Regions from separate parts of the Xanthomonas sp. 3058 genome, predicted to be linked through region 2. Evidence: predicted binding sites of a transcription regulator. Region 2 holds the regulator's gene; the other holds the start of a gene.
The links. The regulator HrcA, encoded in region 2, represses chaperone genes, less so after heat shock. The targets are predictions, from matches to a motif close to TTNGCACTCNNNNNNNNNGAGTGCNAA.

Region 1: rpoH (RNA polymerase sigma factor RpoH) is a predicted target of HrcA. The motif match lies at 8,959-8,985, and genes of this name have one in related genera.

Annotation. Positions count from the first base shown of each region.
Region 1 is NZ_JACHOF010000009.1:61,200-76,402, forward strand. It holds gene GGR61_RS13065 (hypothetical protein) at 1-822, opposite strand, end outside; gene GGR61_RS13070 (primosomal protein N') at 1,292-3,514, shown strand; gene GGR61_RS13075 (glutathione S-transferase) at 3,856-4,518, opposite strand; gene GGR61_RS13080 (NYN domain-containing protein) at 4,515-5,345, opposite strand; gene GGR61_RS13085 (hypothetical protein) at 5,342-5,848, opposite strand; gene GGR61_RS13090 (NAD(P)/FAD-dependent oxidoreductase) at 5,967-7,259, shown strand; gene GGR61_RS13095 (trimeric intracellular cation channel family protein) at 7,312-7,926, shown strand; gene rpoH (RNA polymerase sigma factor RpoH) at 8,073-8,948, opposite strand; gene ung (uracil-DNA glycosylase) at 9,147-9,872, opposite strand; gene GGR61_RS13110 (response regulator) at 9,869-10,711, opposite strand; gene ftsX (permease-like cell division protein FtsX) at 10,720-11,670, opposite strand; gene ftsE (cell division ATP-binding protein FtsE) at 11,667-12,353, opposite strand; gene rhlB (ATP-dependent RNA helicase RhlB) at 12,429-14,144, opposite strand; gene trxA (thioredoxin TrxA) at 14,343-14,684, shown strand; gene rho (transcription termination factor Rho) at 14,901-15,203, shown strand, end outside.
Region 2 is NZ_JACHOF010000001.1:149,364-164,566, reverse strand. It holds gene GGR61_RS00760 (RnfH family protein) at 1-36, shown strand, start outside; gene bamE (outer membrane protein assembly factor BamE) at 318-713, opposite strand; gene fur (ferric iron uptake transcriptional regulator) at 818-1,228, shown strand; gene recN (DNA repair protein RecN) at 1,338-3,002, opposite strand; gene hrcA (heat-inducible transcriptional repressor HrcA) at 3,119-4,171, shown strand; gene grpE (nucleotide exchange factor GrpE) at 4,271-4,789, shown strand; gene dnaK (molecular chaperone DnaK) at 4,932-6,857, shown strand; gene dnaJ (molecular chaperone DnaJ) at 7,017-8,147, shown strand; gene pdxY (pyridoxal kinase) at 8,481-9,389, shown strand; gene GGR61_RS00715 (prephenate dehydrogenase) at 9,386-10,513, shown strand; gene GGR61_RS00710 (hypothetical protein) at 10,648-10,914, shown strand; gene GGR61_RS00705 (TolC family protein) at 11,044-12,447, opposite strand; gene GGR61_RS00700 (HlyD family efflux transporter periplasmic adaptor subunit) at 12,444-13,529, opposite strand; gene GGR61_RS00695 (ABC transporter ATP-binding protein) at 13,513-15,201, opposite strand.

The DNA of each region.
Region 1 (15,203 bases), on a different contig from region 2:
AAGTTCTTCCACCAGCACCGGCGCGGCGTCGGTGACGTGCAGCACGCCGGCCGGCGCCTGCGAGACCGGCTCGGGCGGCAACGCAGGCCGGCGGTGGGTCCACCACCAGCCCAGCGCCACGAGCAGCAACGCCAGGGCAAGAACGCCAAGGACGCTGCCGGCATGGCGACGCCCGATGCGTGGCCAGCGCCACTGGCGCACCGCGCGCACGCGTCGGGCCGCTGGGCGCGGCGGCTCGGGGGACGCCGTCACGGCCGCAGCCGCAGCAGGCTGCAACGGCATGCCGGCCAGGGCGGAATCGCGGAGCTGCCCCAATCGGTTCAACTGGGCCGGGGTGAGATCGCGCAGTTCCTGCTGCGCCGCTTCGGCCAGTACCCGCCAGGCCTGCCCATCCGGGTTGCCGGCCGCATCGCGCGGACAGGCGCGCGCCAACGACTGGCGATAGGCCGCCACGTCGGTGTCCTGGACCTCGCTGGCAGGCGCTTCTTCCAGACCGGCCACGATCCGCAGCAGCAGCGCCAGCCGATCGGCGCTGTGCATCCGTCCCAGGGCCGTGAACGGCGGCAGCCAGGTGCCGGGCATCGGTTCGCGCCGTAGCGGCGGTGCGGTGGCCAGCAGGCTCCAGAAGCGCATCGGCCACCCTGCCATCGGGCGACCGGCCGCCTGGCTGCTGAAGGCACGCAGCGCCGCTGCCAGGGCGCGCTCGGCGGCCGCCCCGTCACCACATTGCAATTGCGCCAGCACCAGACCCCGGCGTTCGACACCGCGCAAGAAGGCTGACAGCGCGGCGGGGGTCACGGGGGCGTCGGGGACTACGGTCATGGGAACTCCAGCATCGGCCGGCATGATACCGACGCGATTGCCGCTCGCCGATGGCTTGACAGATCGACCCGGCTCCACTCCGCCCTCGCGCCGGATGCGGCTGCTACCTGAGCGGGTTGTGCACAGCGGCAGACATACCGATACGCAGGCGTCTGTCAACTGTTGATTTTTCTTTGTTGCATTCGTGTTTCACGCCTAAGTAATTGATAGATATACACTTATGTCGATTGGCTAAAAAATGTCCAACAGGTTGCAGAGGCTAGTGAATCCGCCTTCACAGCGTGGAGCACGAGACTAATTCACAGGCTTATCCACAGGCGGTGTGGATAAACCCGTTTCCTTAGCCCTCACATAGGTTTACGTCCGATTTATCACTTCCGTCACAGAAACGCCCGGTCTGGCGACGTCCCCATTTAGGGGTATCGGCAGGCCTCTGCCGGGGGCTGCACAGGGTCGGTAGACTGGCCGGATGCCTTCGACCGTTGCCACCCTGCGCGTCGCCTTGCCGGTGCCGCTGCCCCAATTGTTCGACTACCTGCCCCCGGCCGACGCCCCGCTGGCCGACCCGGCGCGGGTCGGTTGCCGGGTGCGGGTGCCGTTCGGGCCGCGCGAGTTGGTCGGGGTGGTGGTGGACATCGGGCAACTGGCGTCGGCCGAGGGGCTGCGCCCGGCGCTGGCATGGTGCGACGACGCGCCGTTGCTGGTGGAGGAGCTGGCCCGTTCGCTGCAGTGGCTGGCGCGTTACACCCACGCCCCGCTGGGGGAAGTCCAGTCCAGTGCGCTGCCCGGCCCGCTGCGTCGCGGCGAGCCGCTGGCCGACACCCACGCCTGGGCCTGGCAGCTGACCGAGGCTGGCCGCACCGGCGCTGCCAGCCTGCGCGCGGGCAGCCGCCCCGCTCTGCTGGCCACCCTGCTGCTCACCGGCGCGGTGGGAGAAGAGCAGCTGGAGCCGCTGCTGCCGCACTGGCGCGAGGCCGCGCGCAGCCTGGCCAAGCGCCACTATGCCGAGCGCGTGGCGGTGCCGGCAGACAGCATCCCGCCGCGTCCCGGCAACGGGCCACCGCTCAACGACGAACAGCAAGCCGCCGCCGCCGCCATCCGCGCGCAGACCGGGTTTGCCACCTATCTGCTCGACGGCGTCACCGGCAGCGGCAAGACCGAGGTCTACCTGCAGGCGATCGCCGACTGCCTGGCAGGCGGTCGCCAAGCGCTGGTCCTGGTGCCGGAAATCGGCCTGACCCCGCAGACCCTGGGCCGCTTCCGCGCCCGCCTCGGCGTACCCGTACACGCGCTGCATTCGGGGCTGTCCGATGGCGAGCGGGCGCGGGTGTGGGCGGCCGCCTGGCGCGGCGAGGCCAAGCTGATCGTCGGCACGCGTTCGGCGGTGTTCACCCCGCTGCCGAATGCCGGGCTGATCGTGATCGACGAAGAACACGACGGCAGCTACAAGCAACAGGATGGCATCCGTTACCACGCACGCGACTTCGCGTTGGTGCGCGGCAAGGCACTGGATGTGCCGGTGATCCTGGGCAGCGCCACGCCGTCGCTGGAAAGCCTGCATAACGCCTACGCCGGCCGCTACCAGCACCTGCGCCTGTCGCGCCGCGCCGGCGAAGCGCGTCCGCCGCGCGTGCGCGTGCTCGACGTGCGCAAGCGCCCGCTCAAGGATGGGCTGTCACCAGAGGTGCTGGCCGGCATCGGCGCCACCCTGGCGCGCGGCGAACAGGTCCTGGTGTTCAAGAACCGCCGTGGCTATGCGCCGGTGCTGCTGTGCCACGATTGCGGTTGGACCGCCGCCTGCCAGCGCTGCAGCACGCCGTTGCACCAGACCCCGATGACCGTGCATGCCGGCGGCCGGCGTCTGCAATGCCACCACTGCGGCGCGCGCCAGCCCGCACCGCTGGCCTGCCCGGCCTGCGCCAGCCTGGCGCTGCAGCCGCAAGGCATCGGCACCGAGCGGCTGGAAGAACGCCTGACCGAAGCGTTCCCGGAGTTTCCTGTCGTGCGCATCGACCGCAGCACCACCCAACGCCGCGATGCGCTGGAGACCCAGCTCGCCCGCCTGGGCAGCGAGGCCGGCATCCTGGTCGGCACGCAGATCCTGGCCAAGGGCCACGACCTGCCACGGCTGACCATGGTGGTGGTGGTCGGCATCGACGAAGGGCTGTTCTCGGCCGATTTCCGCGCCGCCGAAAAACTCTCCCAGCAGCTGATCCAGGTGGCCGGACGCGCCGGGCGGGCCGACCGCCCTGGCGAGGTCTGGCTGCAGACCCATCACCCCGAACACCCCTTGCTGCAGACCCTGGTCAACGGCGGCTACCACGCCTTCGCCGATGCCGAACTGCAGCAGCGCGAGGCAGCCGGATTTCCGCCGTTCGCGCATCTGGCGCTGTTCCGCGCCGAGGCCAAGGATGTGGCGGCCGCCAATCAGTTTTTGATGGCCGTGCGTGGCTTGACCACGGCAGATACCACGGCGCAATCGCCTGCGTTTGCCGCAGTGGAATGCTACGGGCCGATGCCGGCACCGATGCCGCGCCGCGCCGGGTTTCAACGCACGCAGTTGTTGTTGTCCGCGCAACAACGCTCGGCGCTGCATCGCTTGCTGGACGCGCAACTGCCTGCGATCTACGCACTGCCGCAGGCGCGACGGGTGCGTTGGTCGCTGGATGTGGACCCGATCGATCTGTATTGAGCCGGGTGTTGTTGCTGCCGACCAAGCCACTTTGGCAGGAGCACGCCCGCGTGCGCATTACCGGTGATGCGCACGCGCACGTGCGCTGCCACGATAGTCGGATGTCATCGGGGCAGCGCCGGGGACGATTTCCCCACAGTGCAATCGAGCCGGTGCTGTCGTCGGCGCGTGTGCGGCTATCCGTGAACCAAACACCGAGCCGAGCCACGCCTCGCTCCATCAACCGCACCCGGTTGTGGATTCTTGATCGGACAAGTGTCTCAACCATCACGCCGAAGCCAATACCACGCCGTCCGCCACACGTGCGACGTCATGGGAAGGCCCGGACGACGCATCGCAACTCAGGTCAGCGCCGTCATCACGCCACGCTGGTACGCAGGCCGCGTACGCAGACGCTGATACCACGCCTGCAGGTGCGGCAGCTCGGGCCGCTCGATCGGCATTTCGAACCACGCGTAGATAAAGCTACCCAGCGGAATATCGCCCATCGCAAACTGCGCGCCGGACAGATACGGCTGCTGCGCCAACGCCGCATCGGCGCGCGCAAGCAGTTCGCTCGAGCGGGCCAACGCTGCGGCGATGCGTGCGTGGTCGCGCTCGGCCTCCGGTGTGCGCAGCACGCCCCAGAACAGGTCGCGGAACACGCCGGCAAACGTGGAGGTGGTCCAGTCCATCCAGCGATCGCCCAGCGCGCGCTCGGCCGGGGCTTGCGGATACAAGGCCGGCGCGTACTGCGCGGCCAGATAGCGCACGATCGCATTGGATTCCCACAGTACCAATTCGCCATCCTGCAGCGTCGGCACCACGCCATTGGGATTGAGCGCGCGATAGGCGGGCGTGTCGTTACCGCCAAACGCACCGCCGACTTCGATCGAGGTATACGGCAGCCCGGCTTCTTCGGCGCACCACAGCACCTTGCGCACATTGCTGGAATTGCGCCGCCCCCATAACGTGACCGAGGGATTGCCTGTCGCCGAGTGCGTCGCTGCGTTTGCCATGGTCATTTTCCTGCTGTGGATTTTTGCGTCCTGCGTGCCGGACGCTTTGCGGGAGAGGTCTGCGCTGCAGCAGCGGCCGCAGGTTGCGCGGCTTTCGCCTGCCCGCCCTTGGGCGCATCGCGCACCCACAAGGCCTGCTCGTCCTGCTTGATCTCGAACACGCCGATCGCACGCACCAGATCGCTGAGTTTGCGATAGCCGTAATTGCGCGGATCGAACGAGGCCTGGTTGGCTACCTGCTTGCCCACCGCACCCAGATGCGCCCAGCCATCGTCTTCGCAGGCGCTGCCGATCGCGTTGCGCAGCATCTGCACCAGTCGCGTGTCGCCGCGCAGCGCGGTGGCGTCCTTGCGGCCGGCGGCGGTGTCGCTGGCCGCTGCCGCCTGCTCGCCCAGCGCTTCGACATAGGTGAACTTGGAGCAGGCATTGACGAACGGCGCAGGGGTTTTCTTCTCGCCGAAGCCATACACCTTCATGCCATCGGTGAGCAGACGCATCACCAGCGGCGTGAAATCCGCATCGCTGGAGACGATCGCAAAACCGTCCAGATTGCGCGCGTACAGCAGGTCCATCGCATCGATGACCATCGCCATGTCCGAGGCGTTCTTGCCGGAGCTATAGGCAAACTGCTGGATCGGCCGGATCGCATATTCGTGCAGCGCCGCCTCCCAGCCCTTCAGGTGCGGGCTCTTCCAGTTGCCGTAGGCGCGGCGCACGTTGGCCACGCCGTAGCGCGCCACTTCGGCCAGCACCACGTCGATCTTGCCGGCCGGCGCGTTATCGGCATCAACCAGCAAGGCGATGCGTTTGTCGGGATTGTCGATCATGGTCATTCCTTGAAGGAGTTGGCGGATTCGGTATCGATTTCGCTGTCGGTGGCATCGTCGGAGGGCAGCGTGTATTGGCTGCCGTCGTGCATCGTCAACACGCCATCGCGCAGGACCTCACGCTCGGACCCGGCACTGACCCAGGTGGCATGCACGCGGCCGCGGCCGCGATCGCCTTCCACCGTGAACACGAAATCGTCGTCGCCCGGCGCCAGACCGGTGCGCACCAGGTCCACCCGCATCGTGTGGATGTGGCCGATATGTTCCTGCACCACCGCATCGTCCTGCAGCGCGGTACGCGCCTGATCGGCAAACAGCGACCAGCCGAAGACGATCAGCCAGCCGAGCGCGCCCAGCACCACCAGGCCGAACAGCACCGCACAGGCCGCCAACCCGATCAGGCCGATCGTCACGCCACTGCGTTTGTTTCCGGTCGCACGCGCAGCAGCCGGGGCTGTCGTGGGCGAAGAGGATGGCAGCGGGGGCAACGGTGGCGGTAATGACGGCATGCAGTCACCAGATCGATGGGTTGCAACATGATGCCGCAGGCAGGACGCAATCAGGCGTCATGTTCATGGCCGATGCGGCATGCTGATAAGACCAAGTCGCATTCCATCGGACCTTACGATGACCTCCTCCCCCTCCCAAGCTCCGCTGCACCTGGTCGTGGTTGGTGGCGGTTTTGCCGGTTTATGGGCTACCCGCGCACTCGACGATCCCGGCATCCGCATCACCCTGATCGACCGCCAGAACCATCACCTGTTCCAGCCGTTGCTGTATCAGGTCGCCACCGCCGGCCTGTCGGCGCCGGATATCGCCGCGCCGCTGCGCCACATCCTGCGCGAACAGCGCAATGTCGAAGTGTTGCTCGGCGATGTCACTGAAATCGCACCGGCCCGCCGCGAAGTGGTGCTCGCCGATGGCAACACGCTCGGCTACGACATGCTGCTGCTGGCCACCGGCGCCACCCATGCCTACTTCGGTAACGATCAATGGGCCGAGCATGCGCCGGGCCTGAAAACGCTGTACGACGCGCTGGTGTTGCGACGCAAATTACTACTCGCCTTCGAGCGCGCCGAAGCCGAATCCGACCCGGCCGCACGCGCGGCCTGGCTCAGTTTTGCCGTGGTCGGCGGCGGCCCGACCGGCGTCGAGCTGGCCGGCACGCTGGCGGAAATCGCCCGCCACACGCTCAAGGACGAATTCCGCCATATCGATCCACGACAGGCGCGCGTGCGCCTGGTCGAAGCCGGCCCGCGCGTGCTGCCCTCGTTCCCGGACGATCTCACCGACAAGGCACGCAAGCAGCTGGAGCGGCTGGGCGTGGAAGTGCACACCGGCACCCCGGTGACGCATATCGATGCGCTGGGCTATCAGCTCGGCGACACCTTCGTGCCGACGCGTACTGTGGTGTGGGCGGCCGGTGTGGCGGCCTCACCGCTGGCGCGCACGCTGGGCGTGCCGCTGGATCGCGCCGGCCGCGTCGTGGTGGCGCCGGACCTGAGCGTGCCCGGCCACCCGGAAATCTTCGTTGGCGGCGATCTGGCGTCGGTGCAGCAGGACGGCCGCCCGGTGCCGGGCGTGGCGCCGGCGGCCAAGCAGATGGGCAAGCACATCGCCAAGGCGATCCGCGCACGTCAGCGCGGCCAGGCCGCGCCGGCGTTCCGTTATCAGGACTACGGCAACCTGGCCACGATCGGCCGCATGGCTGCCATCGTGCATGTCGGCAAGCTCAAGCTGTCCGGCATCGTGGCGTGGTGGTTCTGGCTGGCCGCGCACGTCTACTTCCTGATCGGCTTCCGCAACCGCTTCGTGGTGCTGGTGAACTGGGCGATGGCGTACTGGAGCTACCAGCGCGCCGCACGCATCATCTTCGGTGGCGCCACCAACGACCCGCCACCCAGCAGCAAGGACGGATGACAGCGCCACCGGCCGTGCGCGATGCTGTGCGGCCCGATTCGATGCGCTGATCGTGACCACTGTGCTGTTCCTGCTGGATCTGCTCGGCACCTTCGTGTTTGCCCTGAGCGGGGCGACCGTGGCGGTGCGCAACCGTCTGGACCTGTTCGGCGTGCTGGTGCTGTCATGCGCGGCGGCGGTGTCCGGCGGCATCGTGCGCGACGTGCTGATCGGTGCCACCCCGCCGGCTGCGTTGGTGCATCCGCAGTATCTGCTCACCGCCTGCCTGGCCGGCGTCGCCGGTTTCTATTGGCACTGCGCAGTGGAACGGCTGCGCAACCCGGTGCAGTTGTTCGACGCGGCCGGGTTGGCACTGTTTGCGGTCTATGGCACCAGCAAGGCGCTGGACTACCACCTCAGCCCGCTGAGCGCCACCTTGCTGGGCATGCTCAGCGGCATCGGCGGCGGCATCGCACGCGACCTGCTGGTCGCACGCACGCCGGTGGTGTTGCAGGCGGAGTTATATGCGGTGGCCGCGCTTGCCGGCGGCGGACTGGTGGCCATCGGCCATGTGCTCGGCGTGCCGCAAGCCTGGTCGCTGGCAACCGGCGCCGGCGTGTGTTTTGGCCTGCGTTTCATGGCGATCCGCTATGGCTGGCATCTGCCGGTGGCGCGTCTGCCGGAATAGCTGTCCTCGGCCAACACGACGATGCCGGCCGCATCATCCGGGACGGTCCGTCAGCGTCTTGAAGGCCATGAAAGCTGCACCCCTGCAACGCAAACGGCCCGGATAACCGGGCCGTCTTTGCACCTTGTCGCGCGTGATCGAACCGATCAGGCGACGAACAGCGCCTTCATTTTCTTCAGCGCATTCGCCTCGATCTGGCGGATACGCTCGGCCGACACGCCGTACTCGTCGGCCAGCTCCTGCAAGGTCACCTTGGAGTCGGAGTCCAGCCAGCGACGCTTGACGATATCGCGCGAGCGCGTATCCAGTCCGGCCATGCCTTCGCGCAGCAACTGCAGCTGATTGTCTTCGCTGTCGTGGCGCTCGTAAGCCTGCGACGGATCTTCCTCGTTGGCCACCAGATAGCTCACCGGCGACGGCGGGCCGTGATCGTCGTCTTCGTCGGACGAGGCATCGAAGCCGATATCACGACCGGACAGACGCGACTCCATCTCCATCACTTCGCGCTCGGAGACGTTCAGATCCTTGGCAACCGCAGTCACTTCGGAGGCATTGAGCCAGCCCAGGCGGGTCTTGGACTTGCGCAGGTTGAAGAACAGCTTGCGCTGCGCCTTGGTCGTGGCGACCTTGACGATGCGCCAGTTCTTCAGGATGAACTCGTGCATTTCCGCACGGATCCAATGCACCGCGAAGCTGACCAGACGCACGCCCATGTCCGGGTCGAAACGCTTGACCGCCTTCATCAGGCCGATATTGCCTTCCTGGATCAGATCGCCCAGCGGCAGGCCGTAGCCGTTGTAGCCGCGGGCCACGTGCACCACGAAGCGCAGGTGGGAATGGACCAGTTCGCGCGCGGCGTCCAGATCCAGCTCGTCACGGAAGCGACGGGCCAGATTCTGTTCCTCATCGACCGACAGCACCGGGATCTGGTGCACGGCACCGATGTAGGCGTCCAGCGAACCGAGCGCACTGGGAATCGGGAGATTGTTTGCCACAAGGGCAGTCGAGGTAGTCTGGTTCATAGGCACCATCTTAGCAGTCGAACTATTGGACTGCCGGGTACAGAAAGAGTTCCCAGCGTTCCATTTATAGGACATTCGAGCTTTTGGCCTTGTCGGCGTTCTACCGCGCAGCATCCCGAATTCGAACCTTAAATTACCACCACAGCCCTGCGCAGACCGTGACAACTCCATTGCAGAATCGACCGGCGCCGGGCCCGTTCAGCCGCCGGCCGAGGTGGTGTCCAAGACGTTACGCGGCGGCAGCGACCAGTCGATCGGACTGATCCGGCGGCGCTGCAGATGCTCGTTGGTCTTGGAGAAGTGCTTGCAGCCCAGGAAACCGCGATGCGCCGACAACGGCGAGGGATGCGGGGCCTTGAACACGCGATGGCGCGCCTGGTCGATGACCTTGCCCTTGGACTGCGCGTAGCTGCCCCAGAGCAGGAACACCAGACCTTCGCGCTCGCGGTTGAGGGTTTCCACGACATGGTCGGTGAAGCCTTCCCAGCCCTTGTTCTGGTGCGCGCCGGCACGTCCCTGCTCCACCGTCAGCACCGCATTGAGCAGCAGCACGCCCTGCTGCGCCCACGGCATCAGATAGCCGTGATCCGGACGCGCGATGCCCAGATCGTCCTGGATCTCCTTGTAGATGTTGAGCAGCGACGGCGGCACCGGCACGCCGGGCAGTACCGAAAAGCACAGCCCATGCGCCTGGCCTTCGCCGTGATACGGGTCCTGGCCCAGGATCACCACCTTGACCTGCTCGAACGGCGTGGCATCGAAGGCGGCAAAGATCTGCGGACCCGGCGGAAACACCCGCGCCCCGGCCGCCTTGCGCTGGCGCAGGAAGGCGGACAGCTCCTGCATCTCCGGGCGCAGCAACCAATCGCCCACCTGCGTCTTCCACGACGGCTCCAGCTGGATACGCGCCTCCACTTCCGTCACAACGTGACCGCCTGGTCCTCAAGCCGTGCCAGGCGTAACTGGAACAACACCTTGGTCACCAGCAGGCGTTCTTCGATGGGTTTTTGCACCAGATCGTTGGCACCGGCGCGCAGCAGGTCGGACTGGTTGCGCGGATTGGTGTCGCCGGTCATCACCAGCACCGGCAGGCGCCGCTTGCCGTAGGCGAAATCGATGCGGATGCGCTCGACCACGTCGCGGCCGTTGAGTTCGCCCTTCAGGGTCACATCGGTCAGCACCACGTCGATGCGGCGCTCGGTGCGGCCCAAGGATTCGGCGGTGAGCAGCGCGAAGGCGTCTTCGGCGGTCAGCACGTGCACCACTTTCAGGCTCTGGCGTTCGAGCATGCGCTTGGTCGCCTCGGCCACCACGCGGCTGTCTTCGATGTACAGCACGGTCGCGCCCACCACCGGTTCGGGCTGGACATAACCGCGGATGAAGGTCGCCAGGGCTTCGTGGCCCAGCGCCTTGTCGAAGTAATCGGTGACGTATTCGGTGAAGCGGCGCTCCACCAGGTGCTGCTGCGCATCGCCGGACACCACGATCACCGGCACATACGCCTGCCCGGCCGCTTCGCGCACGCTGCGCGCCAGCGCCAGGCCGTCGCCGTCGGGCAGCGACAGCGAGGTGGTGACCAGGTCCACCGCACCGGCTTCCAGCGCCTGGCGCGCTTCGGCGATGCTGGAACAACCGATCACCTGCACGTTGGGCAGGTCGCGCTTCAACACATCGGCAATCAGCTTGCGCACCAGCTTGGACCCATCGACCACCATCACGCGCGGCGCGTCGCTGATCAGATGCTTGAGGTCTGATGGATGCATGGCAGGTGTCAGGTCTCGGTGGGACGGGTCTGGCGAAGGAAATGGCCGGTCACCAGCCAGGCGCCCAGCCAACCCAGGACCAGGGTGCCGACCAGCACCATCGCAGAATGCAGCAGATCCAGCCCGTGCAGGGTAAAGGAACTGCCGTAGCTGTCGGCCAGGGTCGCCAGCGGCGCACGCAGCGCCAGCCCGGAGGCGGCGATCAATGCGAGCGCGACAGCGCCGGCGCCGAGCCCGTACCAGGCGCCCAGATACAGGAACGGGCGACGGATGAAGCCGTCGCTGGCGCCCAGCAATTGCAGCACGCCGATTTCCTCGCGCCGCGACTGGATATCCAGCCGCACCGTATTGCCGACCACCAGCACCGCGCCGACACCCAGCAATGCAGACAACACCTGCACCAGCCGCTCGCCGAAGTGCAGCCATCCATCCAGGCGCTTGCGCCACAGCGCGTCGTGCTGCACCTGATCGGTCTGCGGCAGCGCCTGCAGCGCGCCGGCCAGCTGCGCATCGTCGGCAGTATCGGTCGGCGTGACGATCAACAAGGTCGGCAACGGGTTGTCGCCGAGCGCATCGATCGCTTCGTCGAGCTTGGCGCTCTCACGCAGGTCGGCCAGCCCCTGCGCCGGTGTGCGCAGCGTGACCTGGGCGACATCCGGGCGCGCACGCAGCTCGCCGGCCAGGGCCTGCGCGGCATCGGCGCCGATCTCGACCTTCAGGAACAGATTGATCTCGCGCGACTGCTGCACGCTGCCGGCCAGCAGCTTGACGTTGTCCAGCGCGATCGACAGCCCCAGCGGCAAGGCCAGCGCCAGCGCCATCACCACGACGGTCAGCAAGGTGGCCCACGGCTTGCGCGTCGCCCGGCCCAGGCTGAAGGCGATGCTGTGCAGGTGGTGGTCGATCCACACGCCAAAGCGCGAGGGCGCGACGGCTTCGGTATTGGCGAGCTTGCTCATTCGGCCAGATCCTGCGGCGAGATGTCATCGACCAACCGGCCGTGGTCCAGGATCAGCACGCGCTTGCGCATCTGCTTGAGCAGCGCCAGATCATGGCTGACCACCAGCACGCTGGTGCCGCGCGCCGGCAGTTCGGCGAACAACTGCATGATTTCTGCCGCCAGTGCCGGATCGAGATTACCGGTGGGCTCATCGGCCACCAGCAGGCGCGGTTCACCGACGATGGCGCGGGCGATGCCCACGCGCTGCTGCTCGCCGGCCGACAGCTGCGACGGCAACGCCTTCTCGCGATGCGCCAGACCGATCCGCTCCAGTGCCGAACGCACCCGCTTGCCGATCTCGTTACGGCGGGTGCCGCGCAGGATCAGCGGCAACGCCACGTTCTCGGCGATGCTGCGGTCGTTGAGCAGGCGATGGTCCTGATAGACCGCGCCCACCTGGCGACGATGCAGCGGAATCTGCCGGCCGCGCACCTTGAGCAGGTTGCGTTCGCCCAGCAGCACTGCACCCTGGCTGGGCCGCTCGCTGAGGTGGATCAATTTGAGCAGGGTGCTTTTGCCGGCGCCGGAGTGGCCGGTCACGAACAGCATCTCGCCATCGGCCACTTCGAAGCTGACATCGGTCAGCGCCTGGTGGCCCCCGGCGTAGTGCTTGCTGACATTGTCGAAACGCAGGACGGTCATCCAGCGATTATGCCGGAGCGCCAGCGCTTGCGTCGCATCGCCGACGTCCGGCGATGCGATTGAGATCGCAAACGATCAGTTACCGGAGACCAGCGACCGCAGGCGACGGCCGATACGGCTCAGCAGCGACGGGTTGCCTGACGGCTTGGCAACGCTGCGCACCGGCTTGGCGACCACCTGGGTCGGTTTGCGCGGCGCGACGGGCGCGGGCACCGGAATGGCCGCCACCGGCTCGGCACCGTCGACCGGACGGCCGTTACGGCGACGCCGCCGCTTGCGCGGTGCGCGCTCGGCATCGTCCACGGTGGGGGACGGCGCCTGGACCGACGCCGCCGCAACCACCGGGGTGTCGGTCGGCGCGGCCGCTGCCGGCGCTTCGCCTTCCACGCGTGGCTTGCGACGCGGACGTGGCTTGCCATCGGCACTGCCGCCGTCACGGCGACCGCCGCCACTGCCGCTGCGCGATGCGCCACCCGGGCCGCTGCGGCCACCGCCGCGACGCTGTTCTTCGGCGGCACGCTGTTCGCGCGCTTCGCGGAAGATCGTGCCCACGCTGTCGCCGGCATCGTCGTCGACCTCCTCGCCTTCCACCGGCGCGCGCGCGGTGCGCGGCAACGGCGTCAGCAGCTCGGTGGTGACCGGCTCGACCGGGATCTTCTGTTCGATATAGGCCTCGATATCCGGCAGGCTCATCGCATAGCGCTCGCAGGCGAAGCTGATCGCATCGCCCTCTTCGCCCAGCCGCGCGGTACGGCCGATGCGGTGCACGTAATCTTCCGCATCGAACGGCAGGTCGTAGTTGTAGACGTACTTGACCCCGTCGATATGCAGGCCGCGCGCGGCCACGTCGGTGGCGACCAGGATTTCGAGCTGACCCTTCTGGAAGCGGTTGAGCAGCGACTCGCGCTTCTTCTGCGGCACGTCGCCCGACAGCACGCCGACCCGGTAACCGTGGCGCTCCAGCGTGCGCGCCACACGCTCGACGAACGCCTTGGTATTGACGAACACCATGGTGCGCGCGCCTTCGCTACGCGACAACAAACCCAGCAGCAGCGTCTGCTTCTCTTCGTCGGACGGGAAATAAATGCGCTGGCGCACCCGTGCGGCGGTGATGGTCTCGGTCTCGACCACCAGCTTTTCCGGCTCGTTCATATGCTCGTAGGCGAGCTCGAGCACGCGATGGCTGAGCGTGGCCGAGAACAGCAGCGTCTGCCGGGTGCCGCGCTCGGGCATGCGCCGCAGCAGGAAACGGATGTCCTTGATGAAGCCCAGGTCGAACATGCGGTCGGCTTCGTCCAGCACGCAGATCTCGCAGGCGTGCAGCGAGACCACCTTGTGCTGCTTGACGTAGTCGATCAGCCGGCCCGGGGTGGCGATGATCACGTCCACGCCCTGCTGCAGCAGCTCGCGCTGCTTGTCGTAGTCCACCCCGCCGTAGACCAGCGCAAAGCGCAGGCCCAGGTCGGCACCGAACTTGACCGCGTCCTTGTGGATCTGGATCGCCAGTTCGCGGGTCGGGGCCAGGATCAGCGCGCGCGGGTCTTCCGGCTTGCGGTCGGCCAGCGCCGGACGGATCAGCAGGCGGTTCATCACCGCCACCAGGAACGCCAGGGTCTTGCCGGTGCCGGTCTGGGCCTGCCCGGCGACATCGCCGCCGGGCAGCGCGACCGGCAGGGTCAGCGCCTGGATCGGGGTACAGCGGGTAAACCCGGCGCTCTCCAGCCCGGTGATCAGCGCCGGATGCAGGTCGAACGTGGAAAAAGTCAAATCGGTCAGCGGTTTGTCGCTCATTATTCCGTCTTCGTGAGGCGCCCTGGGCAGCCCGGGCGCGGCTTGCATCGATGCCGACAGCGTCGCAAACTGCGGCAGTTGTGGCGGACAGCGCGGCTTCAGGACTGACACTTGATTCAGTCGCGCAATGCCCCAGTTTAACGCAATGTGGCGGCCTGCCCGGTCGGGTGGGCCGTTTTGGTTTCCAGGAGACCCAACGTGAGCGACAAGGTTCAACATGTCGGCGATGCCGACTTCGATACAGCTGTACTGCAATCCAGTGAACCGGTCCTGGTGGATTTCTGGGCCGAATGGTGCGGCCCGTGCAAGATGATCGCCCCGGTGCTGGACGATCTGGCCACTACATATCAGGGCAGACTCAAGGTTGCCAAGGTCAATGTGGACCAGAACCGCGCCTTGGCCGTCAAGTACCACGTGCGCTCGATCCCGATGCTGCTGCTGTTCAAGGACGGGCAGGTGCAGGCGACCGAGATCGGGGCAGTTGGCAAGGGCCAGCTGACCCAGATGATCGACAAGACCCTGGGCGGCGCAGCTGCCTGAGTGAATGGGCGTCCAGCAATGGGCGCCCTGTGGTTCGCCAGCAGTTAACTGCGGCCCTGGCAGACGCTTGCGCGGTTGCGCGCAGCGGTGATAGTGTCAGCTGATCCGGCGCACGCTCGTGCACCGCCGTACCCCTCTAGAAACATCTTCTAGACTCCCATCACCAAAGTTCGCCCCCCAGCCGGGCGCTCGCACTCTTAGCGAGGAATCACGCACTTGTCCGATCATCCTTCCTCCGATACCGGGAGCAGCGTCGACGCTCCTGTCGAGAAGCGCGTGCGCAAGCCGCGCGTGAGCAAGACCGCCGTCGCCCATGACGATGCCGGCGCACAGCAGCCCAACCTGCCCTTGCCCGCCAGCCCCGCACCCGACGCTCCACGCGCTCCGCAGGCACCGTCGCACGCTGCCGATTCGGTACCGGCGCAGACGTCCAGCGATGGCCCCTATGCCGGTAACCCGCCCAGCACCAGTCAGGGCGGCGACCGTGGCGAATCCCGCGAAGGCGGCCAGTCGCAGCAG
Region 2 (15,203 bases):
CGCCGTGCCGGTCCAGGCAAAAAAAGCCGGTCCTGACGTCTAGCTGCTTGCCGACACTGCGACGCATGCACGGCGTGGAGCGAACTCTTCCGGGCACCGTTCTAAGCGGCAAGCGTGTCCGTTGTTTTGGGCAGGCGCACGTGGACGCGAGATGCCTGGCAACGGACGCGAAGTGTCGGTGTCGATGCCCGCGCTGCAGTCATTGATCGACACATCTTTACCGGCTAGGCAAAAACTGAAAAACGCATCCGTTCAACGGGATGCGTTCTCCGGTTCGACCAACCCGCAGGCGATCGCGCAGTGCGCGAGCAACTGCATCAACGGCCGCGCTGCTTCTTCTTGTCGCGGGCCAGGTTGCGGCCGAATTGCTTGGGCGCCGACTTGGCCAGCTGCTCGTCCTGGGACGGGAAATAATCGCCTTCCCAGCGAACGACCTGCTCGTTCTCGAAGAACACGGTGAAATTCTTCACCTCGGTGTGCGCCAGACGGTCCACGCGTTGGGTGGACGTGTAGTCCCAGCGCTGCGAGTGGAACGGGTCGGGGATCGAGGGAGTCCCCAGCAACGCGCTGACCTGCTGCTTGCTTTGGCCTACCTGCAGTTGCTCCACGGCATTCTGTTTGATCAGATTGCCCTGGTAGATCGGCTGCTTGTAGATGATGCCGCAGCCAGCGGTGGAGAGAGCAACGGCGGCGACCAGCAGAAGTTTGCGCATCGGGGATTAAGTGCTGAGGAAATCACGCCGATGATACACTCCCCTCGGTCGCCGCGACCCGTTTGATGGCAGCTGGCGCTAAATCGCCAATGAACGGAGAACATATGGAAACCCACGACCTGCGCAAAGTCGGGCTCAAGGTGACCCATCCGCGGATGCGGATCCTGGAACTGCTCGAACAGAAGAGCAACCAGCACCACCTCAGCGCAGAAGACATCTATCGCCAGTTGCTCGACCACGGCGACGAAATCGGCCTGGCCACGGTCTATCGGGTGCTGACCCAGTTCGAGGCTGCCGGCCTGGTGCTGAAACACAATTTCGAAGGCGGTCAGGCGGTGTACGAGCTGGATCGCGGCGGCCACCACGACCACATGGTGGATGTGGACACCGGCCACGTGATCGAGTTCGAAAGCGAAGAGATCGAGGCGCTGCAGCGTCAGATCGCTGCCAAGCACGGTTATGAGCTGGAGGAGCACTCGCTGGTGCTGTACGTGCGCAAGAAGCGTCCGCGCTGACTGCGAGCGCTTGTAGCGACACCGACAGGGCGGCTTCGGCCGCCTTGTGCGTTTGCCGCCATCGGCTGTCTCGGCACTCCCGATGGCGGCCGGCACTGCGCCCGGCGGCTCAGGCGCTCTGCAACAGCTTGCGTGCGGCCGCGCGGGCCTCCTTGCTCACTTCCACCCCGCCCAGCATGCGCGCCAGTTCTTCCTGGCGGGCTTGCGCGCCGAGCAGTTCGACTGCGCTCTGGGTCATGCCGTCCACCGGTGCCTTGCTGACCCGGTAGTGCGCGTGGCCCTTGGCGGCCACCTGCGGCAAGTGGGTCACGCACAACACCTGGCGCTCTTCGCCAAGGGCACGCAGCTTCTGTCCGACGATATCGGCCACCGCGCCGCCGATGCCCGAATCCACTTCGTCGAAGACCATGGTCGGCACGCTGTCCAGGCCGAGTGCGGCGACCTCGATCGCCAGCGAGATGCGCGAGAGTTCACCGCCAGAGGCGACCTTGCGCAACGCGCGCGGCGGCTGCCCGGCATTGGCGGCGACCAGGAATTCCACCCGTTCGGCGCCGTTGGGGTCCGGGCGCAGGGTCTCCTGCGGCTGCAGCTGGATCAGGAACTGCCCGCCGCCCATGCCCAGCTCGCCGATCAGCGTGGTGGTGGCAGCCGACAACGCCTCGGCAGCGGTCGTGCGGCTGGCGCTGAGGGCGTTGGCTGCAGTGCGCCAGACGTCGATTGCCGCCTCGATGTGCTTGTCCAGCTGCTGCAGGCGCGCGTCGGCGCCGCGCAGGCTTTCCACTTCCAGGCTCATGCGGTCGCGCTGGGCGGCCAGCTCGTCCGGGGCGACACGGTGCTTGCGGGCCAGGTCGTGCAGGCGGCCGAGCCGGCGCTCCATCGCCTCGAACTGGGCCGGGTCGGCCTCCAGGTCGTCGCGCACGCGGTCGAGCAGGGCCAGCGCCTCTTCGATCTGGATGACGGCGCTGTCCAGCAGCGCATCCACCTCGCCCAGGCGCGGCTCGTGCTCGGCCACGCGCGCCAGGTCGTGGCGGCTGTCCTGCAGCAGGCCCAGCGCCGAGGCACCCTCGTCGCCATTGAGCTGCAAGGCCACGCTGTCGCAGGCGCCGATCAACGCGGTGGCATGCGCCTGGCGGCGGTGATTGACGTCCAGCGCGGCGATCGCGGCCGGGTCCAGGTCTTCGCGTTCCAGTTCGCCGAGCTGGTGTTCCAGAAAGCCGATGCGATCGGAGACATCGCCCTGCGCGGACAGCGCATCGCGCTCGTCCAGCAAGGCCTGCCAACGCTGGCTGGCCTGGCGCACCTGTTCGCGCTGGGTGCCGTTGCGGGCGTAGGCGTCGAGCAGGGTGAGCTGGCTGTGGCGGGCCATCAAGGCCTGGTGTTCGTGCTGGCCGTGGATCTCCACCAGCTTTGATGCCAGTTCCGCCAGTTGCGAGGAGGTGACCGGGCGGCCGTTGATCCAGGCGCGCGAGCCGCCGTCGGCGCGGATGATCCGGCGCAGCTGGCATTGGGCCTCGTCGTCGAGTTCGTTGTCCGACAGCCAGGTCAGGCCCGGGTGCTGGGCCGGGAGCTGAAATTCGGCCGAGAGTTCGGCGCGGTCGGCACCGTGGCGAACCACGCCGCTGTCGGCGCGCAGCCCGGACAGAAAGCCCAGCGCGTCCACCATCAGCGACTTGCCGGCGCCGGTTTCGCCGGACACCACGGTCATGCCCGGGCCGAATTCCAGTTCGGTGGCGCGGACGACGGCGAAATCCTTGATGGAGAGGTGTCTGAGCATGGGATCGAGTGTGAACGCTTTGGGGAAGCTTAGGGTGAGAGGGGCCGGCAGGGAATAAGACGCTTGCCAACCGCAGGGCCAGACATTATCTATGCCCAGTCTCACCGGATGATCCCATGCGCGCGTCACAGTCCCCAACGCTCGACCCCCGCGCACGCCAATTGCTGCGGACGCTGATTGCCCGCTACATCCGCGATGGCGAGCCGGTGGGCTCCAAGACGCTGGCCCAGCATGCCGGGCTGGACGTCAGCCCGGCCACCATCCGCAATATCCTGGCCGACCTGGAGGACGTGGGGCTGCTCAGCTCTCCGCATACCTCGGCTGGGCGGGTGCCCACCGCGCATGGGTACCGGGTATTCGTCGACAGCCTGGTGCAGATGCAGCCCCCTGGCGAGGAAGAGGTGCGGCGCCTGCGCGCCGAGCTGGCCAGCGGCAACGGCACCCAGTCGTTGCTGGGCAGCGCCTCGCAGATGCTGTCGGCGATGAGCCATTTCGTCGGCGTGGTCAGCGCGCCGCGGCGCGAGCAGTTTGCGTTCCGGCATATCGATTTCGTATCGCTGGATGCGCGCCGGGTGCTGGCGATCCTGGTGTTTGCCGACAACGAGGTGCAGAACCGGGTGATCGAACCGCGCCGGGCCTATGAGCCGGCCGAGCTGGAGCGGGTGGCCAATTACCTCAATGCGCAGTTCGCCGGGCGCGCGCTGTCGGATATCCGCGCCAGTCTGCTGCGCGAACTGCGCATGGCCAAGAACGAGATGGAGCAGTTGCTGGCGCACAGCGTGGACCTGGCCAGCGAGGCGCTGGTGCCGGCCGATGCCGAGGACATGGTGATGGCCGGGCAGACCCGCCTGATGGGCGTACAGGACCTGTCGGACCTGGACCGGCTGCGCGAGCTGTTCGAGGCCTTCGCCAGCAAGCGCGAGATCCTGCAGCTGCTCGAGCGCACCATCCAGGCGCCGGGCGTGCGCATCTTTATCGGCGAAGAGACCGGCATGGTGTCGCTGGACGACGTCTCGCTGGTCACCGCGCCATACACCGCCAACGGCCAGGTGCTGGGCGTGCTGGGGGTGATCGGGCCCAAACGCATGGCCTACGACCGGGTGATTCCGCTGGTGCAGACCGCCGCCCAGGTGCTGGGGGCGGCCATGGAACCGCCCGGCACGCGATAAGCGGTAGCGATCGATACGATCGTTTTGCTTGAAACGCGCGCGCGCGCCCACATACGGGGTGACGTTGGGGCGGGCGTTCCGCTTGCCCGGGAACTGCATATGAACCAAGACCACCCCGAATTCGACTCCGAAGACCTGTCCCAGAACCCACCCGAGACCGATCCGCTCAAGGCCGAGATCGAGGCGCTGCGCAGCGAGATCGCGCTGGTCAAGGCCGATGCCCTGCGCGAGCGTGCCGATCTGGAAAACCAGCGCAAGCGCATCGCCCGCGACGTCGAGAACGCGCGCAAGTTCGCCAACGAGAAGCTGCTGGGCGAGCTGCTGCCGGTGTTCGACAGCCTGGACGCCGGCCTGACCGCGGCCGGCACCGAGCCCAGCCCGCTGCGCGATGGCCTGGACATGACCTACAAGCAACTGCTCAAGGTCGCGGCCGACAACGGCCTGACCCTGCTCGACCCGGTCGGCCAGCCGTTCAACCCGGACCAGCACCAGGCGATCAGCCAGGGCGAGGCCGAGGGCATCGCCCCGGGCCACGTGGTGCAGGTGTTCCAGAAAGGCTATCTGCTCAATGAGCGGCTGCTGCGCCCGGCCCTGGTGGTCGTGGCCAAGCACGACTGATTGCCAGCGCCCGGCTGAACTGCCGGGCGCGTCGTTAGAACACAGATGCGCACAGATGGCTTGAACAGCTGCGCGCCACCCCCACATCTCAGCCAGACCCGGCGTCGCCGGACACAGCTACAGAATCATCAGGAGCGTATCCATGGGCAAGATCATTGGTATTGACCTCGGCACCACGAACTCGTGCGTGTCGATCATGGACGGCGGCAAGGCCCGCGTCATCGAAAATTCCGAGGGCGATCGCACCACGCCGTCGATTGTCGCCTACACCAAGGACGGCGAAGTGCTGGTCGGCGCCTCGGCCAAGCGCCAGGCGGTGACCAACCCGAAGAACACCTTCTACGCGGTGAAGCGCCTGATCGGCCGCAAGTTCACCGACGCCGAAGTGCAGAAGGACATCTCGCACGTGCCGTACGGCATCCTCGCCCACGACAACGGCGATGCCTGGGTGCAGACCAGCGATGCCAAGCGCATGGCGCCGCAGGAAATCTCCGCGCGCGTGCTGGAAAAGATGAAGAAGACCGCCGAGGACTTCCTGGGCGAGAAGGTCACCGAGGCCGTGATTACGGTGCCGGCCTACTTCAACGACAGCCAGCGTCAGGCCACCAAGGATGCCGGCCGCATCGCCGGTCTGGACGTCAAGCGCATCATCAACGAGCCGACTGCCGCAGCCCTGGCCTATGGCCTGGACAAGAACGGCGGCGACCGCAAGATCGCCGTGTACGACCTGGGCGGCGGCACCTTCGACGTGTCGATCATCGAAATTGCCGAAGTCGACGGCGAGAAGCAGTTCGAAGTGCTGGCCACCAACGGCGACACCTTCCTGGGCGGCGAAGACTTCGATAACCGCGTCATCGAGTACCTGGTCGACGAGTTCAACAAGGATCAGGGCATCGATCTGCGCAAGGATCCGTTGGCGCTGCAGCGCCTCAAAGACGCCGCAGAGCGCGCCAAGATCGAGCTGTCGACCAGCCAGCAGACCGAAGTGAACCTGCCGTACGTCACCGCCGATGCCTCGGGCCCGAAGCACCTCAACATCAAGTTGACCCGTGCCAAGCTCGAAGCGCTGGTGGAAGACCTGGTCAAGAAGTCGATCGAGCCGTGCCGCACCGCGTTGAATGACGCCGGCCTGCGCGCCAGCGACATCACCGAGGTGATCCTGGTCGGCGGTCAGACCCGCATGCCGAAGGTGCAGCAGGCGGTTGCCGACTTCTTCGGCAAGGAACCGCGCAAGGACGTCAACCCGGACGAAGCCGTGGCCGTGGGCGCGGCGATCCAGGGCGGCGTGCTGGCCGGCGACGTCAAGGACGTGCTGCTGCTGGACGTGACCCCGCTGTCGCTGGGTATCGAGACCATGGGCGGCGTGTTCACCAAGATCATCGAAAAGAACACCACCATCCCGACCAAGGCCTCGCAGACCTTCTCCACCGCCGAAGACAACCAGTCGGCCGTGACCGTGCACGTGTTGCAGGGTGAGCGCGAGCAGGCCCGCTTCAACAAGTCGCTGGCCAAGTTCGACCTGTCCGGCATCGAGCCGGCGCCGCGCGGCATGCCGCAGGTGGAGGTGTCCTTCGACATCGACGCCAACGGCATCCTGCACGTGTCGGCCAAGGACAAGAAGACCAACAAGGAACAGAAGGTCGAGATCAAGGCCGGGTCGGGCCTGTCGGACGAAGAGATCCAGCGCATGGTCGCCGACGCGGAAGCCAACCGCGAGGAAGACAAGAAGTTCCAGGAGCTGGTGCAGACCCGCAACCAGGCCGATGGCCTGATCCACGCCACCCGCACCGCGATCACCGAGCATGGCAGCAAGGTTGGTGGCGATGTGATCGGCAAGGTGGAAGCGGCGCTGTCGGATCTTGAGACCGCCATGAAGAGCGACGACAAGGCGCAGATCGAAGCGCGCAGCAAGACGCTGGAAGAAGCCGGCCAGTCGCTGTACGCAGCGGCCGCCGCGGCAGAGCAGGGCGGCAACGCCGATGCGGCCAGCGGCAATGCGCAGGCCTCCAAGGCCGCCGACGACGTGGTGGACGCCGAGTTCACCGAGGTCAAGGACGACAAGAAGTAAGCCGTGATTTGGGAGTCGGGAGTGGGGATTGGCAGCCGATGAACGTGCCAATCTCCATCCCGATATCCTTTACGCGTCGCGTCGCCAAGGCGGACCAGCACGCGCTGTCCGCTTTTGCGTTTCAACGAATCTCAAATCACGAATCCCGAATTCCCGCTTATGAGCAAACGCGATTACTACGAAGTGCTGGGTGTGGCCCGTGGCGCCAGCGACGAAGAGCTGAAGAAGGCGTATCGGCGCTGTGCGATGAAGCACCACCCGGACCGCAATCCAGGCGACGCTGCTGCCGAGGCGATGTTCAAGGAGTGCAAGGAAGCCTATGAAGTGTTGTCGGACGGCAACAAGCGCCGCGCCTACGATGCGCATGGCCATGCGGCATTCGAGCACGGCATGGGTGGTGGTGGCGGTGGGCCGGGTGGCCCGGACATGGGAGATATCTTTGGCGATATCTTCGGCAATATTTTCGGCGGTGGCGCCGCCGGTCCGCGCGCTGCGCGACGTGGCGCCGACGTCGGTTACGTACTGGAACTGGATCTGGAAGAAGCCGTCGCCGGCATCGAGCGCCGCATCGAGATCCCGACCCTGATCGAATGCAAGCCCTGCCACGGCAGCGGGTCCGAAGACGGCAAGGTGGAAGTGTGCGGCACCTGTCATGGGCGCGGCCAGGTCCGCATCCAGCGCGGTATTTTCGCCATGCAGCAGAGCTGCCCGCATTGCGATGGGCGCGGCACGCTGATCCAGAATCCGTGCAAGGTCTGCCACGGCGCCGGTCGCGTCGAAGAAGACAAGGTGCTGTCGATCAAGGTGCCTGCCGGCGTGGATACCGGCGACCGTATCCGCCTGGCAGGCGAGGGCGAGGCCGGTCCCGCTGGCACGCCGCCGGGCGACCTGTATGTGGAAGTGCGCGTGCGCGAGCATGCGATCTTCCAGCGCGACGGCGACGACCTGCATTGCGAGGTGCCGATCCGCATTTCGCAGGCCGCGCTCGGCGATATCGTGCGCGTGGCGACCCTGGGTGGCGAAGCGGAAATCCGCATTCCTGCCGAAACCCAGACCGGCAAGTTGTTCCGTTTGCGCGGCAAGGGTGTGCGTTCGGTGCGTAGCCGCAGCGAAGGCGATCTGTATTGCCGCGTCGTGGTCGAAACCCCGGTCAACCTCACTGCCGATCAGCGCGAGCTGTTGCAGCAGTTCGAAGCCACCTTCACCGGCGAGGATGCACGCAAGCATTCGCCCAAGTCGGCCACCTTCATCGATGGCGTCAAGGGGTTCTGGGATCGGATGACGTCCTGAGGCCGGAATCGGGAGTCGGGATTGGGGAATCGCAAGGGCGGCGTGGCCGGGCCCGCCGGGATGATGCGCCATCGTGGCGATTCGGGATTTGGGGGAGCGGACGCCCGCTTCCGAATGCCCGGAGAGTTGCACGGCTGAGCGAGGTTCTCCATACGAATGCCGGCCTCGGTGGCCGGCATTTGCGTTCGTGCGGCGGGAGCCCGCAGATGTAAGGGCGATATCGACTGTTGGCAGCGCACAGACCGATCTGGCGGCGGTACGCGCAGCGGCGAGCGAACGACGGTCGCATCGATCGACGGTGGGCGCGCCGTGGCGCTGGCGTAAAATGCTGCGATGAATAATGCCCCCGACAGTCATCTGGTCCACGGTCGCCGTCAGCGCCCGGATGGTCCGTCGCCGATCGATGTGATCTCGGTGCAGTCGCAGTTGGTGTACGGCCACGCCGGCAACAGCGCGGCGGTGCCGCCGCTGCGTGCGCTTGGGCTGCGCGTGGCGGAATTGCCCACCACGCTGCTGAGCAATGCGCCGTTCTACGCCACCTTGCGTGGCCGTATCCTGCCCGCCGACTGGTTGGCCGATCTGTTGCTGGGGGCCACCGAACGCGGCCTGCCGCAGCGTGCCCGCATGCTGGTGTCCGGCTACTTCGGCAGTCTGGCCAATGGCGAGGCGTTCGCCGATTGGCTCGAACAGACCCTGCCGCAGGCGCCGCAGCTGCGCTACTGCCTGGATCCGGTGATCGGCGATACGCATACCGGACCCTACGTCGAGCCGGGGCTGGAGCGCGTCTTCGCCGAACGGCTGCTACCGCATGCCTGGCTGGTCACGCCCAATGCGTTCGAGCTGGGACGCTTGACCGGTATGCCCAGCCTGGAACAGGACGATGCCATCGCTGCGGCGCGCGTCCTGCTCGCCCGCGGCCCGCAATGGGTGCTCGCGCACAGCGTTGCCGGCGCGACAGGCGAACTGGTGACCTTGGCGATCAGCAACGATGCGGTGTATCGCTGGGCCAGCCCGCATCTGCCGGTCGACGTGGCCGGCACCGGCGATGTGCTGATGGCGTTGTTGATCGGTTTCCTGCTGCGCGATGTGCCATTCGAGCAGGCGGTGGGGCATGCGCTCAGCGGTGTGCACAGCGCGCTTGAGGCTACGTTGGCTGCAGGCTACGAGGAGTTCGACGTGCTGGCCGCCGCACCGGCCGCACTCGCTGCTGCACCGCGCTTTGCCGTCGAGCGCCTGGCATGAGTGCGCAGCCGGTCGTCGGCATCGTCGGCATTGCCGGCGCCTATGGACGCTGGCTGGCGCAGTTTCTGCGCACACGCATGCAACTCGAGGTGATCGGGTTTGATCCTGCCGATGACGGCGGCATGGACGAGGCGACGCTGGCGCAGCGCGCCGATGTGCTGATCTTCGCCGCGCCGATTCGCCACACCGCCGCATTGATCCAGCGCTACGTCGAACTCGCAGGCCCACGCGCCGCATCGCAGTTGTGGATGGACGTCACCTCGATCAAGCAGGCGCCGGTCGCGGCGATGCTGGCCTCGCCGGCCGAGGTGGTCGGCCTGCATCCGATGACCGCACCGCCCAAGTCGCCGACGCTGAAAGGGCGGGTGATGGTGGTCTGCGAGGCACGCCTGCAGCAGTGGTCCACCTGGGTCACAACGCTGTGCACCGCGTTGCAGGCCGAATGCGTGTACGCCACGCCCGAGCACCACGACCGCGTGATGGCGTTGGTGCAGGCGATGGTGCACGCCATCCATCTGGCGCAGGCCGGCACCTTGCGCGACTACGCGCCGTTGCTCGGCGAACTGCGCGCGCTGATGCCGTATCGCTCGGCCTCGTTCGAGCTGGATACGGCGGTGATCGCGCGAATCCTCTCGCTCAATCCCGCGATCTACGAGGACATCCAGTTCGGTAACCCGTACGTCGGCGAAATGCTCGATCGGCTGTTGCTGCAGCTGCAGGAACTGCGCGCGCTGGTGGCACAAGGCGACGATGCGGCGCGTGCGCAGTTCCGCAGCAGGTTTCTCGACGACAACGCGCAGGCGCTGCAAGGCGATTCGCTTGCCGCCGGCAACTACACCTACGAACGGGTGGGCTACCTGCTGGCCGATCTCACCGAACCGCTGACCTTGAGCGTGTATCTGCCGGAAGACCAGCCCGGTTCGCTGCGCGCGTTGCTGCATGTGTTCGAACAGCATGGAGTGAATCTGTCCTCGATCCATTCCTCGCGCACGCCGCTGGGCGAATTGCATTTTCGTATCGGGTTCGAAGAGGGCAGCGATTTTCAGTCATTGGCAGAAGCGGCGAACGAGATTGATTCGAGCGGGATCGGACGCGTGCTGGATCGTCCTGAGCGGGGAAAGTGATTGCGGAAGGCGGGTGCTGCGCTCCTTACCGGTGGCTTCGCGTGTCGATGTTCCCGGGCAGGCCAGGCATCGTCGGGTGTGGCATGCTTGTTCGGGCATTTGTCGTGCCATGCAAAGGCCAAGGGAAGGACGCTATGCGCGCAACGAAACCGCAGGGCGGGCGGCGTCGGATCTATCGAGTTGCGCTCTGGTTCCTTGGAGCAGTCGCTGCGCTTATTGCTTTTCTCTTTCTGTGGGCTGTGCTTCCGGCCCTTGTAGAAATTGCCACGGGTGGTTCGGCTCGATTCTGGTTCTTTGGCCAGGGTGGTTTCGTCGTGGGTGCCGCGTTGGCCTATCTCGCGTTGGCGGCGCTCGTGATTTTCAGACGCCGCATTCGTGGTGCCAGGGGCATGCGCACCTGATCCTTCGTTCAAGCCGAACCCGTTCCGGGGCGGAGGATGCAGCGCGACCGCGCAGGCACTGCAGGCGCCGCAATTGGCTGAGGCGCAGGCGCAATGCGCACACGCGTGCCCAGCGCAGACATCAACGCGTCAACGACTCAACTGCAACGCATCCCGGTCCGCGGTGGCCGCTGCCAACTCTGCGCGTGCCGATGCAATCCGTGCCTGCGCATCGATCAAGCGCACACGCGCGTCGTTGGCGGTTTCCTCGCGCTGGTTGACCAGGAAGAAATCGCCCGAGCCCAGCTCGAAGCGGCGCCGTTCGGCGGCGGCCAGGCGGTCGGCGAGGCCGCGTTCTTCATCGGCAATCTTGGCCAGCCGCTCGGCGGCGTTGAGCGAGATGACGATCGATTCCACTTCCACCGTAATCTGGTCGCGCAGGTAACGGCTGCGCTGGTCCAGCGCTTCGATTTCGGCACGCGCTTCGGCAACGCGGCCTTTGGCGGAGCGGTTTTCCAGCGGCACGCTGAAGCGGAAGCCGATGATGGCGTCGGTCGGCGAGCGGTTCGGGCCGCCGACGCCGGCGGCGCCCAGATCCTTGCTGACCTCGAAACTCACGTCCAGGCGCGGTTTGAGATCGTTCTGCGCCAGCATCAGTCGCGCGGTGGCCTGGTCGATGCGGGTCAGCACGGCGCGGTAATCGGGGCGCTCGACCGGCGCGGTGATCTTGCTGGCACCGGCCAGGCCTTCCAGCGCCGAGGTATCGGCAGGCAGGCGCTCGGCCGAGACGATCAGCGGCATGCCGGCATCGTCGCGCAGATACAGCGACAAGGCATTGGCCGCGTTGGCGAAGTCCTGCTCCGAGCGCACCACCAGCGCGCGTCGGCGCACCAGGTTCTGGTCGTTTTCGGTCAGCAGGATGGTCGGCCGCGCACCCAGCGTCACCTGCCGCGAAATCGCGTTGCGGCGCCGCTCTGCCAACGCCAGCAGGTCGTTGTACGCACGCAGTTTCAGGCCGGCCGCCACCCAGCTCTGGTAGGCGTCCACGGCGCGCCGCTGCACGCCGATCGCCACCATCTCCGCTTCGTACTGCGCCACGTTGATGTCGGCGCTGGCGACGCTGCGACGGGTACGGCGTTCGTCCACCACGCGGTCGCGCAACAGCGCGTACAACGCGCCAACCTTCACTTCGCCGCCGCGATCGGTATACGACTTGTCTTCGTAGACCGGGAACGCACCGCGCGAGGAGCGGTAGCCGCCGTAGTAATAGCCGCCGTTGTTCTCGAACGGTCGCTTGACGCCGCTTTCGATGGTGCTGCCGTCGTAGTAGCCGGCCTCGCGCGAGCGGCCTTCGATGTCGAACACGGTGTCGAACGCGCCGTCGGCCGATATCCCTTTGCCTTCGGCCTGGCGAACCTTCGCCAGCGCTTCGACGATCTGCGGCGCAGAGCGGGCCGAGGAGTGCAGCACCTCATCCAGGCTGAGCGGCGCGGCCTGTGCGAAGGCCGCACCGGGGCAGAGTGCGATCAGCAGGACAAGCAGATGCCGCATCATTTCTTGCCCGTCGTGTCGTCTTCGGACTTGTCGGCGGCAGGCTTGGCCTTGCCAGCGTCCTGCGTGGTGGCAGAGGGGCGCCGGCCGAATTCCAACGGGAAGTTGTTGAGCTGGCGCCACAGTTCGTAGCCCACCCGCACCGTCTCCCCCAGCACCCAGCCGCGCACCTTGCCACCCTGGCGGGCGAATTCCTGCGCCGGCCACGCCGGTTTGCCCGGTTGCGGCTCGACCAGGATGCGAAACAGCCCATCCGGGGCGGCATTGGGGTCGATCGCGCGCACGCGGCCATCGAACATGCCGTGCGCCACCGACGGCCAGCCGCTGAACTGGATCGCCGGCCAACCTTCGAACTCCAGGCGTACCGGGCGGCCGGGACGAATCAACGGCACATCGCGGCCATCGATATACAGCTCCACCGCACGCTCCACGCGCTCGGGCGCGATCACCGCCAGCACCGTGCCCGGCGAAACCATGGCGCTGCCGCTGGCGGCGTTGAGCTGCTGCACGCGGCCATCGCGCGGCGCGCGCACCAGCTGCGCGGACTGGCGGTTCAACTGGATGTCGATGCGGGTCAGTTTGGCGCGCGACTCCGCCAGCTTGGCATCGGCTTCGGCCACCTTGATCTGGGTCAGCTCGTAATCGCGGCGGCCGGCCAGCCCTTCGGCGAGCAATTGCCGGCTGCGCTCCACGTCGATGCCGGCAACCGCGCGCGATTGCTGGATGGCGGCGATTTCCGCCGCGACCTGCGCGCGCTCGCTGGCAAGCCGGGTGAGCAGATCCGGGTCCAGGTCGCCGACGCGTGCGATCGGGTCGCCCTTGGACACGTGCTGGCCGTCGTGCACATACCAGCGCTCGACACGGCCGGGCACGAAGGCGGTGACCTGCTGCTGGCGGTCGCCCGGGTCGAGCGAGACCACCTGGCCCTTGCCGCTGGCGGTCTGCACCCACGGCGCGAACGCCAGGATCGCGCCTGCGATGGCGACGCCGATCAACAGCATCCAGGCCAGCGCCTTGGCGATGCTCGGTGGCCGCATCGAGGCCAGCGTGGGGAAGTGCGCGATCCGATCAGGGGCGTGCTGCATTGGTGGCCTCCTGGGTGGATGCGATCAGTTCGGCGCGCGTGGCGTAGCGCTGCTGGCGCTCGGGCTCCAGGCGGAACCAGCCATCCAGGGTGATGTCTTCCGGCCTGCCGGTGCACAGCAGCACGGTGGTGCCGGCCTCCTTCAGGCGCCCCAGCACGCGGGTCAGGCGTTCTGCGGGGAGCAGGTCGTAGAGCTGCGACAACATCAGCACGCGTGGGCGCACCAGCAAGGCGTTGGCCAACTTCAGCGCCATCACTTCGCCGATCCATAGCGGGAAGCCGGATGCGGCAAGACGCGTGTCCAGACCCTGCGGCAATGCGGCGATGCGTGCGCGCAGCCCCACGGTGTCGATGGCTTCCAGCATCGCTTCGGAGCTCACGTCGGCCGAGGCCATTGCCAGATACTCGCGGATGGTGACCTCGACGATCGTCGGTCGATCGAGCACGGTGACTTCCGAGCGCAGCAGGTACATGTCGAAGGTGGCCAGGTCCGCGCCGCCCACCATCACCAGGCCGCGATCCGGCACCACATGGCGCTTGAGCACCATCGCCAGCAGCCGCTCGGCGCCGCCATCGGCCAGCGTCACCAGGTGCTCGCCGGCGTCCAGGGTGAAATCGAAACGCGCCCCCTCGATCACCACGCCATCCAGCCGCACCGCGCTGTTGCCGGGGATCTTGCCGGCCGCCACGACGGCACGTTCCTGCGGAATGGCGTACAGCAGCGACAATTCCTCGGCGCTGGCGACCAGGTCGTAGAAAGTGTCCAGGTACGCGCCGAGCTGTGCGATGCCATAGAACACCGCGCTGAGGATCAGCTCGGCCGCCACCAATTGGCCAATCGACAGCTCGCCGCGCAGGATCAGGCTGCCGCCCAGCGCCAACAGCGCCGCGCTGGCAACTGCGTACAGCAGCAGGAACGCGACCGTCTGGGTGAAGCTGTAGCGGAAATGCCGCCGGTGCCGGTCGACGTAGGCCGCAGTGACCGCCTCGGAACGATCCATCGCAAAATTGAGATGACGGCTTGATTTGTAGAAACCGTTGGAACCGCCGACGCTTTCCAGCCAGTGCGCGGCATTGTGCTTGGCGTGGCTGAGGTCGACCGCAGTGCGGATCGAACCGCGCGACCAGATCATCCAGATCGCGAAGATGATCAGCAGCAGCAAGGCGTTGAACCCGAGGAAGAACGGGTGGTAGAAGCTGGTGACGACCAGGCCCACCGCCGACTGCAGCACGATGGTGAACGCGCCGATCGCCAGGCTGGGCACCGCTTTTTGCACCACCACCAGATCGAAGTAGCGGTTGAACACATCGCCGCGGTTCTGGTCGGCGAAGAAGGGGTTCTGCGCATGCACCGCGCGCACCGTGATCTCGGCCACCACGCGCGCAAACAGGCGGCGCTCGAACAGCGCCATCATCCACACCCGCATCGCGCTCAGGCACGCAACCAGCAGCAGCAGCCCCAGCAGCAGGCCCGATAACGTCCACAGCGGCGTGGGCAGCGCGGTGTTGGCGACGCTGTTGATCAGCAGCTGCACCGAGATGGGCGTGGCCAGCGACAGCAGGCTGATCGCCACGCCGTACACCAGGGCAAGACGCACATACGGCATGTCCGGCCCGACGATTTCCGCCAGCCAGCCCACCGCTTCCCGCCATCCGATCCGCTTTGACGCCATTG